Regions from separate parts of the Herbaspirillum sp. NPDC101397 genome, predicted to be linked through region 1. Evidence: predicted binding sites of a transcription regulator. Region 1 holds the regulator's gene; each other region holds the start of a gene.

Region 1 (4,337 bases):
GGATGCCGCGGTCGCGCACGATTTCGGCGTAGCGACGGATATTCGCCGCAGAAGGCGTGTTTTGCGCCAGCGCGTTGAGATAGCTCAGGCCGCCCACTTCTTCGGCCTTGCCGCTGGTGGACATTGCCTCGTAGACGGTGATCACGTCGGCCGGCTTGCTTTCGTTGATCAGCTTAACGATGTGCTGGAAGATGATGCGATGATCGTAGCGATAAAAATCTTCTGCGCTGACGAAGTCGGCAATACGATCCCACGCAGCATTATCAAGCATCAAACCGCCAAGGACGGATTGTTCGGCTTCGATGGAGTGCGGCGGGACGCGCAGGGATTCTAGTTGCGGATCGGGAGATGCGTTCATGGCGCGCATTATACCTGCTAAGAGTAGTCGCTACAGGTGCGGAGGCAGATTAGCCGGCGGTTTTACAAACTACGGTCAGACTTGCACCGGTCCCGGCATGATGTACGGGACCGGAAAAATAAAAAAGCCAGGCGAACCCGGCTTCTTTATCAAAACAGATGGAACGACTTGGCGTAATGAATTACGCGTGGTCGCCCGCAACAGCAACAGTCACGTCAACCACGACGTCGGTGTGCAGAGCAACCGACACAGCGTGATCGCCAACGATCTTCAGAGGACCTTGTGGCAGACGAACTTGCGCCTTTTCGACCGGGAAACCTTGCTTTGTCAGCGCGTCAGCGATGTCAAAGTTGGTCACGGAACCGAACAGACGACCGTCAACGCCGGACTTCTGGGTGATCTTGACTGTCAAGCCGGCCAGTTTTTCGCCTTGGGCTTGTGCTGCTGCCAGCTTTTCAGCGGCGGCTTTTTCCAACTCGGCGCGCTTCGCTTCGAATTCAGCGATAGCGGCTGTTGTGGCGCGGCGCGCCATGCGTTGCGGGATCAGGAAGTTACGTGCGTAACCGTCCTTGACGCGGACGACTTCGCCCAGACCACCGAGATTAACGACTTTTTCCAACAGAATGACTTGCATGTTTTTCTCCTATATCTCGTCGTCAATTACGCGTTGTGCAGATCTGTGTATGGCAGCAACGCGAGGTAGCGTGCGCGCTTGATCGCTGTGTCAACTTGACGCTGATAGTGTGCCTTGGTGCCGGTCAGACGTGCTGGCATGATCTTGCCGTTTTCTTGCACGAAATCCTTCAGAGTGTCGACGTCTTTGTAATCGACTTGCTCAACACCTGCGGCTGTGAAACGGCAGAATTTTTTACGCTTGAACAGCGGGTTTTGCTGTTGGCGTTTTTGCTTCAACTTGCTTTTATCGAACTTTTTACCGAATGCCATTTTGCGGCTCCTGATATCTAAAATTGAGTGGTTCTAAACTACAGATTCAAAATCAACGATGTGAAACACGATGCTTTTGCTGTTGCGATTCCTGCGCGCCATGAAACCGCTGAACTTGAGCATCTCGCCGAGACCGGCCCGGTTAAGCCGACCTGAAATTTCGCCTGCAGCGAATGCAGTGATTTCAAACTCGACCAACCTCTTGATGCCCGCTTCCGTCTGCTCCGATTGGTGCTGCAACTTCGCAGTCACTACCGGGATGCCTGCCGGGGTGTAACGTATGACGTCACGCTCGGCGATGGTGGCAACAAACTGAAAGTGATTCACGCTCCCTGATGCTTTTCTATCGCAATGTCAGCAATTAAGCCGCTGGTGCTTCTGCGCGATTGCTCTTTACTGCGTCTTCCTTCTGGACAGCCTTCAGGATTGGCGAAGGACCGGTTTCGGCCTTCTTCATCTTGACTGTCAGGTGACGCAACACTGCATCGTTGAACTTGAAGCCGGTTTCGATTTCGGCCAGAGTTTCGCCGTCAACTTCGATATTCAGGCAAACATAGTGTGCTTTTGCCAGTTTTTGGATTTGGTACGCCAATTGACGGCGGCCCCAATCTTCGACACGGTGAATCTTGCCGCCGCGTGCAGTAACGATGCCTTTGTAACGCTCGATCATCGCTGGAACTTGCTCGCTTTGGTCCGGATGGACGATAAATACGATTTCATAATGACGCATGTAGACTCCTTTATGGACTGATTAACAAATCGCCCACCTCGGCGTCAAGACGAGTGTGGGAAGAGGAAAGCCCGCAATCATATACCAGAACGCCCAAAACCTCAATACTTTCAGGCATTTGCCGTGGAACAGCGCCCACAGATCGGAAAACGGTCGATGACATGATTTCAATATTGCAGATTGACACTGCTTTATAACTGTATAAAAATACAGACTGTTTATGCAACCAGCATAACTTCCCCGAAAGCCGACATGCTCAAACTGACCGCTCGCCAGGAACAGATTCTGAATCTGATCAAAGACGCCATCGAAAACACCGGCTTCCCGCCTACACGAGCAGAAATCGCCAATGAGCTGGGCTTCCGCTCCGCCAATGCCGCCGAAGAGCATCTGCAGGCGCTGGCGCGCAAAGGCGCCATCGAAATTTCTCCGGGCACCTCGCGCGGAATCCGCCTGCGAGATGGATCGATTACCAATCCTGGCCGCCAGATGGCGCTGCCCCACCCTGCACTCATGCAGCTGTCGCTGCCGCTGGTCGGCCGCGTCGCTGCCGGCTCGCCGATCCTGGCGCAAGAACATATTGAGAGCAATTACAACGTCGACCCGGCGCTGTTTTCGGCCAAGCCGGACTACTTGCTGAAGGTGCGCGGCATGTCGATGCGCGACGCCGGCATTCTGGACGGCGATCTGCTCGCGGTAAAAAAGGCCGATCAGGCGCGCAATGGCCAGATCGTGGTGGCGCGAATCGGCGATGACGTCACGGTCAAGCGCTATCGCAAGACCGGCTCGCTGATCGAGTTGCTGCCTGAAAATCCCGACTTCAAGGTGATCAAGGTCTCATCCGAAGAGGAAAACTTCGCCCTGGAAGGCTTGGCCGTCGGCTTGCTGCGCAGCTGGAATTGATTTCGCCTCGGACCCCACCCAAACTAAAGCCCGCTAAATCGCGGGCTTTTTTTACGTCTGTTTGCCAGATCGAAAGCAGAATTGCATCATATGATACCGATAGCTAACTGCGACCGGGCAAAGCATTGCAAAAATAGCTTTTCCGCTCGCAAAGCAGCACCATTACTCAATCCGGTAAGGAACCACAATGTCAACGCGTAGCAGCAACAAGCCCGCCAACAAGAGCGCTCAACCCAACATCAAGGATCTCCTGGCCGTAAGAGAATGCTTAAACTTGCTGGATGATCACAAAGTCGACGCAGCAAAAGAGCTGTGTGCCCAAGTGCTCAAACGCGCGCCAAATCTGGTCTATGCCAACCATGCATGGGGCCTGGTCGCCATGCATGAGAACGACTTCATCGGCGCAGAAGCCGCCTTGCGCAAAGCGGTGGCGGCAGATCCGACCAATTCGGAATATATTGCAAACTTGGCCACCTCCGTCCTCAAGCAAGACCGGATCGACGATTCGATCGCGCTGTACGAGGAAGCCATCAAACTCAACAGCGAGAATAAAGACGCGCGTATCGGCCTCGCCAACGCCCTGCATGAAAAGAACGATCCGGATGCTTCGATCGCCTATTTCGAGGATGCCGTCAGACGCAATCCTGAGGCGCCCGGACCGCTGTCCCACCTTGGCAAGGCACTGATTGATGCAAAGCAATATAAGGAAGCGATCAACGTACTGTTCAAGTCACTGCAGTTGCAAATAAATTTCGCGCCGGCACACACCAATCTGGGCATCGCTCTCCAGGAAATGGACATGCTCAAGGATGCACTGGAAAGCCATAAGACGTCCTTGCTGCTGGATCCGACCGACATCTACGCGCAGACCAAGATCGCCGACACCTATATCAAACTAAAGGAATACGACAAGGCCAACGAGCATTACCAGCGCATCATCGAACTGGCCCCCAAAGATCCCAACAGTTATACGAAACTCGCCTCAAGCCTGTTTTCCCACCAAGATCGCTATGAAGAAGCCATGGCGCTGTTCCATAAGGCACTTGAAGTCGATCCGAAACACCCGTTGACGCACAACAATATCGGCGCGACGATGTACGATTACGGTGAGACGGTGTCCTCACTGCAATATTTCAAAGATGCACTCGCGCTCAAACCCAATTATTTGACCGCCCAGCACAATCTTGCACTTGGACAACTTCTGGCAGGCGACCTGAAGGATGGCTGGGCCAATCATGAGAGCAGACTGGAAGTCAAAGAGCGTCGCCACGTCTATAAATTGATCCACAAGCTTTTCGAACTGATCCCGAAATGGGATGGCAAGTCTTCGCTCCAGGGCAAATACATTCTGCTGATGCACGAACAAGGCTTCGGCGACAGCATTCAGTTCGTACGCTACGT
Region 2 (4,337 bases), on a different contig from region 1:
TACGTCGGCAAGAACGGTTTCCCGAGCGTGCTGATCGGCTTGTCAGGCGGCGTCGATTCGGCGCTGACGCTGGCCGTCGCGGTCGATGCGCTGGGCGCCGACAAGGTGCGCGCGATCATGATGCCGTCGCCTTATACGGCAGACATTTCCTGGATCGACTCGCGCGACATGGTCGAGCGCATCAAGGTGCGCTACGACGAGATTTCGATCAACGATTGTTTCTCGGCCTTCCGCAGCACCTTGTCCGAAGAGTTCAAGGGACTCAAGGAAGACACCACCGAAGAAAACATCCAGGCCCGCATTCGCGGCACGCTGCTCATGGCGCTGTCCAACAAGTACGGTTCCATCGTCCTGACTACCGGCAACAAGAGCGAAATGGCGGTGGGCTACTGCACGCTGTACGGCGACATGGCCGGCGGCTTCGCCGTGATCAAGGACATCGCCAAGACGCTGGTCTATCGTTTGTGCGCTTACCGCAACAGCATTTCCGAAGTCATTCCCGAACGCATCCTGACACGCGCACCGTCGGCCGAACTGCGGCCCGACCAGAAGGACCAGGATTCGCTGCCGCCGTATGAAGTCCTCGACGCCATCATGCAGATGTACATGGAAGAAAATCTCGGCATCGTCGAGATCGAGCGGGCCGGTTACCAGAAGGAAGATATCGAACGCATCACGCGCCTGATCAAGATCAACGAGTACAAGCGGCGCCAGGCGCCGGTGGGTATCCGGGTCACCCACAGGGCTTTCGGCCGCGACTGGCGATATCCGATTACGTCAAGATTCCGCGAATAACATTACGTTGTTCAGCGCACATAATTAAGAGTGTTCTGTAAAAACTTTTATTGATTTAATTCGATTTTCTGCGACATTTTATAAGGAGGGAATAGCCATGAAGCAAGTCACTGCTATCATCAAACCGTTCAAGTTGGACGAAGTGCGCGAGTCGCTGGCCGAAGTCGGCGTCACCGGACTGACCGTTACCGAAGTCAAGGGTTTCGGCCGTCAGAAGGGCCATACCGAGCTGTATCGCGGCGCTGAATACGTTGTCGATTTCCTGCCCAAGGTGAAGATCGAAGTCGTGGTCGACAACAGCGTGGTGGAACCGGTGGTCGACGCCATCATCAAGGCGGCGCGCACCGGCAAGATCGGCGACGGCAAGATTTTTGTGCAGGAAGTCGAACAGGTCATTCGCATCCGCACCGGCGAGACAGGAGCGGAAGCGGTATAACACCGTGAAGGGGAGATCGCATGTCGGAGCAGCTTCGATGGTTGTTTCGAATTTTTCCGATCTTTTTGTTAACGTGCTTGTTCTCCCCCGCACATGCCGACGCCGACCCCGGCGTCTCCGATACCCGCATCCTGCTCGGACAATCGGCCGGCATGTCGGGGCCCACTGCGCAATACGCGCGCCAGGTGTTGATCGGCGCCAAAGTCTACTTCGACAAGATCAACCAGCAAGGCGGTGTGCATGGCAGACGCATTGAGCTGCGTACCCGCGACGACCAATATTCTGCATCCCTCGCCGCCTATAACACGCGTCAATTGATTGAGCGTGACGGCGTGTTTGCGCTGTTCGGATTCGTCGGATGGCCGACCAGCCAGGCCGGCCTGCAGATCGCATCGCGTGCGGGCGTGCCTTTCTTTGCGCCGTTCACCGGCGGTGCGCTCCATGCATCGTTCGATCGACATCTGTTTTCGATCCGTGCGAGTTATGCGGACGAATACGCTTACTTCCTGCGCAACATGAACTGGCTCGGCATACGCAAGCTGGCGCTGCTGTATCAGCAAGACCAATATGGCGTGATGATCAAGCAGGACGTCGATAGTCGCGCCCGCCGCGAAGCCATCGAGCTGACCAGCATCGGCATCAACCATGGCGGCGTCAACCTCGAGCCCCTGATCGACAAGACACTGAGCGTGCAGGCCGATGTCGTCATGCTGGTCCATGCCGACTCCCAGATCAACGCCCGCATCGTACGCAGCTTGCGCAACCGCGGCTTCCTCGGGCAGTTCTTTGCCGTGTCCTTCGTCGGCAACAAGCAGCTGGCCAGCGAACTGGGCGAGCTGGCGCACGGCATTCTGGTCACGCAAGTGGTGCCGCTGCCCTGGCGCATTTCGATGCCGCTCGTTGCCGAATACCGCAAGCGCATGGCTGAGTCAGGCTACGAGGAATTCACCGTCACCAGCCTGGAAGGCTACATTGCGGCACGCGTGCTGGTTGAAGGCTTGAAGCGGGCAGGGCGTAATCTGACGCGCGAGCGCCTGATCCGTGCGCTCGAAAGCATCAATGCGCGCAACTACGACGGCGGCGGCTATGTCGTCAATTTCTCCGCCACCAATCACCAGGGATCGATGTACGTGGACATTGCGACCATGACCAAGGATGCGCGCTTCATGAACTGAAGCCGTCGATTCACTGGCTTGTCCGGTCTTTACGAACATCGCTGTATTTGGTTTAAAATACTGTTTATATATACAGTATTCCAATGCAAGGCGATGACCCCATGAGCAAGTCCGGCTACCGCAAAGTCCCGTTGCAAATCACGCAAGTACGCGAGAGCGAAGGCGAGACTTTCACGCGGGTGTTCGATGCGCGCAAGGGCCGTGGCGCGGTCAGCAACATACAGGGGCGCTATGAGGTGGAGCAGCGCGTCGGCTTCGACGACGGCTGGGGGGTGCCTGAATCAGAAAATGGCGCAGAAGACGAACCGGCAACCGTGCGCACCATCATCACCGAAGAAACCGCCAAAACCATCATCAGCCGCAACAAGTCGCCCGACCTGCCGTTCAATGCGTCGCTCAATCCGTATCGCGGTTGCGAACATGGCTGCGTGTACTGCTTTGCACGTCCCACACACGCTTACCTGGGCTTGTCGCCGGGACTGGACTTCGAGAGCAGGATTTTCGCCAAGACCAATGCCCCGGAATTGCTCCTGCGCGAATTGGCGAAGCCGTCCTATGTGCCCGAGACGATCACCGTGGGCATCAACACCGATGCCTACCAGCCCTGCGAGCGCGAGCTGCAGATCACGCGGCGCGTATTGCAGATACTCAGCGATTGCCGGCATCCGGCTGCGCTGATCACCAAGTCCTCGCTGGTCGAACGCGACATCGACATCCTCGCGCCGATGGCTGAACGGCGGCAGGTGATCGCCGCCGTCACCATCGCCACGCTAGACCCGGCGCTGGCGCGCAAGCTGGAGCCGCGCGCGGCCACGCCGACGCGCCGTCTGCGGGTGATCCGCACGTTGGCCGAAGCAGGCATTCCGGTCAGTGTCAGCGTTGCGCCGGTGATTCCCTTCATCAACGAGCCCGAACTGGAGGACATCATCGCGGCGGCTGCAGAGGCCGGCGCGAGGCGTGCCGGCTACACCGTGCTGCGCTTGCCGTGGGAAGTCAATCCGCTGTTCCAGCAATGGCTGCAGACCTACTTTCCCGAACGGGCCAACCGTGTCATGAACCGCATCCGGGAGATGCGTGGCGGCAAGGACAACGATTCAGATTTCGCCACGCGCATGCGCGGCGAAGGCGTGTGGGCCGAGCTGATACGCCAGCGTTTTGAAAAAGCCGTGCAGCGCAGCGGCATGCATGAGCGCGGCTGGTTCGACATGCTTGATGCGTCGCAATTCGTGGCGCCCGCGCGACCGGCGCGCGCCTCGCCGTCCGGCCAGTTCAACTTGTTCTGACCGGCGCGGGCATCGCTGCTTCCGTCTATTTCTCGCTGTCCAAGTGCGCCATCGAATGCGCGGCATAACGTTCGCCCGCCGCAGCATTGGCTGGAATGGCTTCTTCGATACGCGCCAGATCCTGGCGCGTCAGCACCAGCTTGAGTGCGCCCAGCGACTCCGCAAGGCGTTCCGGGCGACGTGCGCCGACCAATGGCACGATGTCGCTGCCTTGCGCCAGCACCCAGGCGATCGCGACCTGAGCCGGTGTAGCCTCTTTGTCGGCGGCGATGCTGCGCAGCACGTCGATCAGCGCCAGATTATGCGCCAGGTTGTCGGCCGAGAAGCGCGGACTGTGACTGCGGAAGTCGTTCGCCGCCAGCTTGCGCGACGGATCCCAATGACCGCTGATGAGGCCGCGCGACAGCACGCCGTAGGCCGTGATGCCGATGCCCAGTTCGCGGCAGGTCGGCAGGATGTCCTTTTCGATGCCGCGCGAGATCAGCGAATATTCGATCTGCAAATCTGTGATCGGATGCACGGCGTGAGCACGGCGCAAGGTGTCCGCGCCGACTTCCGACAAGCCGATGTGACGTACGCGGCCGGCTTTGATTTCTTCGGCGATGGCGCCGACGGTGTCTTCGATCGGCACGGACGGATCGAGGCGCG
Region 3 (4,337 bases), on a different contig from region 1:
GCGGGTAGGCGCGTTCCAGCAACTGGGCGAATTCGCTTTCCTCGGGCAGACCGGCGGAGGAATAGCGCAGGCGCATCTGGTCGTCGAAGACGGCGGCGCGCACGTAGGCGCTGTCGCCGTTGAAGAGCAGGCCCAGGTAATCGGCTGCAGTACTGTCGCCGTCGAGGACTTTGCTGCCGACCGTGGCGTACTGCCCGGCACGGCTGAGGCGATCATTGAGATTGGCGGCCATGATGGCTGCCATGTTGCGGCTCTCGGAAGACGCGCTCTCCATGGCCAGCTTCTTTTCACTGGAGACATGCGTCAGGGTGATGCCCCAGATCACGACCAGCACCAAGGATGACAGCAGCACGAAACAGGCGGACAGACCCCAGCCGTCCTGAATCAGGATCCTGGGCCATTTTGCCTTGAATGAAAATCCGCGCCGCAATTTACCTCCGGAATGCCTGAATGGTGGAAAGTACCGGGTGCGTCCTTGTTGCCGTCGCTGCAGGAAACGAATGCAAGCTGCATGCCTGCCGAATCCATTGTAGACACAAACTTCGTTGCGGTCTGTCACCCGAAAGGACTAGAACGGACTTAAAACGCCAAAAACAAGCCGGGAACAGGTCAGGCGCGCCATAAATACAACGAGCAGCACTGTGAGAGTGCCGCGCAGCAAGAATGTTCCGGCGATGCCGTGTTTCGAACGTTGCATAGGAATAGTGCGGATCAGCATGATTCCGGTCAGCAGGAGTTGCCGGGTGCCTGCAAGGGATAGCCAAAATAGTGGTCATCGGCATGTTGCCACAACAACTTGCGCTGCCGTGTCACCACTTTGTGCGACAGACAAGCCCGGTAAAGACGCCTAGGATGATCCGGTGTTTTGCTCCGATGCCTGAAAACCATAACAACAACGATCCATGACTGCATCCATCCCGCCGGCAATCATCTCCACCGATGCATTGACACATGTGGATGTCGTGCTGGCCTGCCCACGTTGCGGCGCCGTCGTGGCGCGACTCGTCAACGGTGCGCGTCCGATTCAGGAACAACGCATCGCCTGCCCGCAATGCAAGCGGTCATCCCGTTACGCCAAGCTCAGGACGGACTCTGGCGATACTTTACAGGTCTATATGCGCGCGTTATTTGCAGGCAGGCAGGCTCGCATAGACGCGCCCGACCGCGCGGGTGTGGCAAGCAGCCAGGAAGCCGGCTTACAGGTCAGACGCTGTAAATCACCGTGCGTATCGGCTGTTGCTGGCCGATCGGCATGATGGTTTGCAGGGCATCGAATTCCGCCAGGATCAGCTCGGCCTGGTAGCAGTGCGTGTTGGCGGATTTGAGCGCGTTGCGGAAGGCTTTCAGGGTCGCCGGCTTGGGTACGCTGCCGTGGCCTCTGTTGGCGCGTACGGCATCGGCGACGATATCGGACAGCAAGGCGTCGGCGCAGCTCTGCGCTTCCTTGAGTTGCACCAAACAATCGAGCAGAGCGAGAGTCTTATCCATGGCAGCACCTCAAGATGAAGTTGTCGGAAGGAAATTCTAACCAATTGACTGGGGCTTGCACAAGCACTTCCTGCACTGAATCTGCAATATCATGGGTAGCTTGGAAGCCGCGCCAGTTCTGGCATTGCAGCATAATCGCTGACCATGGGCGCGTCCCTGAAACAGATGAGCAAAGAGCAACCACACCAGTATAGACAGTAGCGCGAAAGAATCCATTGTCGGTCTTTCATCACTTTGCAAATGATTTTGGCAGTCCTCTCAAGTGCCTCTTTTCGCCCCGCCTTCTTTTTTGTAACCGCCGCCAATGACTGTATAAAACACCAGTAAAATAGCTTCCTTTTGCCGCCGCACCAAGGCTCAGCATGAACGTCGACTATCTGGAAAAACTCAACCCCGACCAACGCCGGGCGGTGGAATTCGGCATCGTCCCCCGACTGCCGGGACAGCAGGCCATATCTCCAGAGCCTGGCCGCCCTTTGCTGGTGATTGCCGGCGCAGGTTCGGGAAAAACCAATACGCTGGCGCACCGGGTTGCCCATCTGATCGTCAACGGCGCCGATCCGCGCCGCATTTTGCTGATGACTTTTTCGCGCCGCGCCGCCGCAGAAATGACGCGTCGGGTCCAGCGCATCTGTGGCGAAGCGCTCGGCGCCAACGGTCGCATCATGGCCGACGCCTTGTCCTGGGCAGGCACCTTCCACGGCATCGGCGCACAGATCCTGCGCGAGTACGCCGACCAAATCGGACTCGATCCCAATTTCTCCATCCATGACCGTGAGGATTCGGCCGACCTTATGAACCTGGTGCGACATGAGCTGGGCTTGTCGAAGACCGAAAAGCGCTTCCCGCTCAAGGCCACCTGCCTGGCCATCTACTCCCGAGTGGTCAATTCGGAAGCGCCGCTGGACAGCATCCTGCACAAGGTGTTTCCGTGGTGCGCGGAATGGGAGGCGCAGCTGCGCACGCTGTTCGGCGCCTACGTCGAAGCCAAGCAGGCGCACAACGTACTCGACTACGATGACCTGCTGCTGTACTGGGCGCAGACCATCGGCGAGCGCGTGCTGGCCGACGACATCGGTGCGCGCTTCGACCACGTGCTGGTGGACGAATACCAGGACACCAACCGCCTGCAATCATCGATCCTGCTCGCGCTGAAACCCGACGGCCGCGGCCTCACCGTGGTCGGCGACGACGCCCAGGCTATCTACTCGTTTCGCGCAGCGACGGTGCGCAACATCCTCGACTTTCCGCGCGCCTTCGACCCGCCGGCCGACATCGTCACGCTGGACCGCAACTACCGCTCGACCCAGACTATCCTGGCCGCCGCCAACAGCGTGATCGACAAGGCGCTGGAACGCTTCACCAAGAACCTGTGGACCGAGCGCGCCTCGGATCACAAGCCGCAACTGGTGTCGGTGCGCGACGAAGCCGACCAGGCGCGCTACATCGTCGAACGCATACTCGAGAACCGTGAAGCCGGCAGCACGCTGAAGGACCAGGCGGTGCTGTTCCGCGCCTCCGATCACAGCGGCCCGCTGGAGATTGAACTGGTGCGCCGGAACATTCCCTTCGTCAAATTCGGCGGTCTCAAATTCCTCGACAGCGCGCACGTCAAAGACATGCTGGCGATGCTGCGTTTCGTGCAGAATCCACGCGACCGCGTGGCCGGTTTCCGCCTGATGCAGCTATTGCCCGGCGTCGGTCCGGGCTCGGCGCAAAAGGTGCTGGAAGCCATGTCCACGCATGCAGATCCGATTGCCGCGCTGTCCGAATTGCCGGCGCCGCCGCGCAGCGGCGATGACTGGCGCGGCTTCGTCGAGGTGCTGCAATTCATGGCGCAAGGCAAGACCGGCTGGCCCGGCGAGATCGCCCATGCGCGCAACTGGTACGCCCCGCATCTGGAGCGCAAGCACGAAGACGCCACCACACGCCAGGCCGACCTGCTGCAACTGGAGCAGATCGCCTCCGGCTATCCCTCGCGCGAACGCTTCCTGACCGAACTCACGCTCGATCCGCCGGACGCCACCAGCGACCAGTCGGGCGTGCCGCTGCTGGACGAGGACTACCTGATCCTGTCGACCATCCACTCATCCAAAGGCCAGGAATGGAAATCGGTGTACGTGCTCAACGTCGTCGACGGCTGTATCCCGGCAGACCTGGCCACCGGCAGCACTGACGAGATCGAAGAAGAACGCCGCCTGCTCTACGTCGCCATGACGCGCGCCAAGGACGACCTGCATCTGATGGTGCCGCAAAAGTTTTTCACCGGCGGCCAGCACGCGCAAGGCGACCGCCACGTCTATGCGTCGCGCACGCGCTTCATTCCTCCCGGCGTGCTGCCGCATTTCACCAGCAGCGCCTGGCCGGTAGTCGCAGTCGGCCCGAGCGGCCGACCCGATGCGCGGCAGATGCGCGTCGACGTCGCAGCGCGCATGCGCGGGATGTGGAAATGAGCGACGCGCATTCGGCCGCCTATCCGGTGTCGGTCAAAGGCGTCTTGCTGACGCCGGACGGCGACGTCGTACTCTTGCTGAACGAACGCGACGAATGGGAACTGCCGGGCGGCCGGATTGACTTGGGCGAGTCCTCAGCCGAGTGCCTGGCGCGCGAAATCCGCGAAGAACTGGACCTGCATGTCAGCGTTGGTGCGCCTCTCGACACCTATCTGTTCGAAGTGATCCCGGGAAAATACGTCTTCATCGCCACCTACCGCTGCACGCTGACCGGCTCCTATGCTCCGGCCGTGAGCCACGAGCACAAACGCCTGGGCACGTTTCCTCCTCATGCCTTGCCGGTCGATCTGCCGGAGGGATACCGGCGTTCCATCGAGGCGGCTTGCGGTACATCTA

The links. The regulator LexA, encoded in region 1, represses DNA repair genes until DNA is damaged. The targets are predictions, from matches to a motif close to ACTGTATNNNNATACAGT.
Region 2: ACIROW_RS06350 (PA0069 family radical SAM protein) is a predicted target of LexA. The motif match lies at 2,466-2,483, and genes of this name have one in related genera.
Region 3: ACIROW_RS01535 (ATP-dependent helicase) is a predicted target of LexA. The motif match lies at 1,796-1,813, and genes of this name have one in related genera.

Annotation. Positions count from the first base shown of each region.
Region 1 is NZ_JBIWNS010000009.1:224,996-229,332, reverse strand. Features, by position in the region: gene ACIROW_RS21545 (replicative DNA helicase) at 1-367, opposite strand, end outside; gene rplI (50S ribosomal protein L9) at 540-992, opposite strand; gene rpsR (30S ribosomal protein S18) at 1,019-1,303, opposite strand; gene priB (primosomal replication protein N) at 1,337-1,630, opposite strand; gene rpsF (30S ribosomal protein S6) at 1,665-2,033, opposite strand; gene lexA (transcriptional repressor LexA) at 2,286-2,936, shown strand; gene ACIROW_RS21515 (tetratricopeptide repeat protein) at 3,124-4,337, shown strand, end outside.
Region 2 is NZ_JBIWNS010000002.1:334,956-339,292, reverse strand. Features, by position in the region: gene ACIROW_RS06365 (NAD+ synthase) at 1-795, shown strand, start outside; gene ACIROW_RS06360 (P-II family nitrogen regulator) at 893-1,231, shown strand; gene ACIROW_RS06355 (ABC transporter substrate-binding protein) at 1,309-2,406, shown strand; gene ACIROW_RS06350 (PA0069 family radical SAM protein) at 2,508-3,689, shown strand; gene ACIROW_RS06345 (aldo/keto reductase) at 3,715-4,337, opposite strand, start outside.
Region 3 is NZ_JBIWNS010000001.1:319,091-323,427, reverse strand. Features, by position in the region: gene ACIROW_RS01545 (diguanylate cyclase domain-containing protein) at 1-352, opposite strand, end outside; gene ACIROW_RS01540 (hypothetical protein) at 1,204-1,488, opposite strand; gene ACIROW_RS01535 (ATP-dependent helicase) at 1,851-3,941, shown strand; gene ACIROW_RS01530 (NUDIX domain-containing protein) at 3,938-4,337, shown strand, end outside.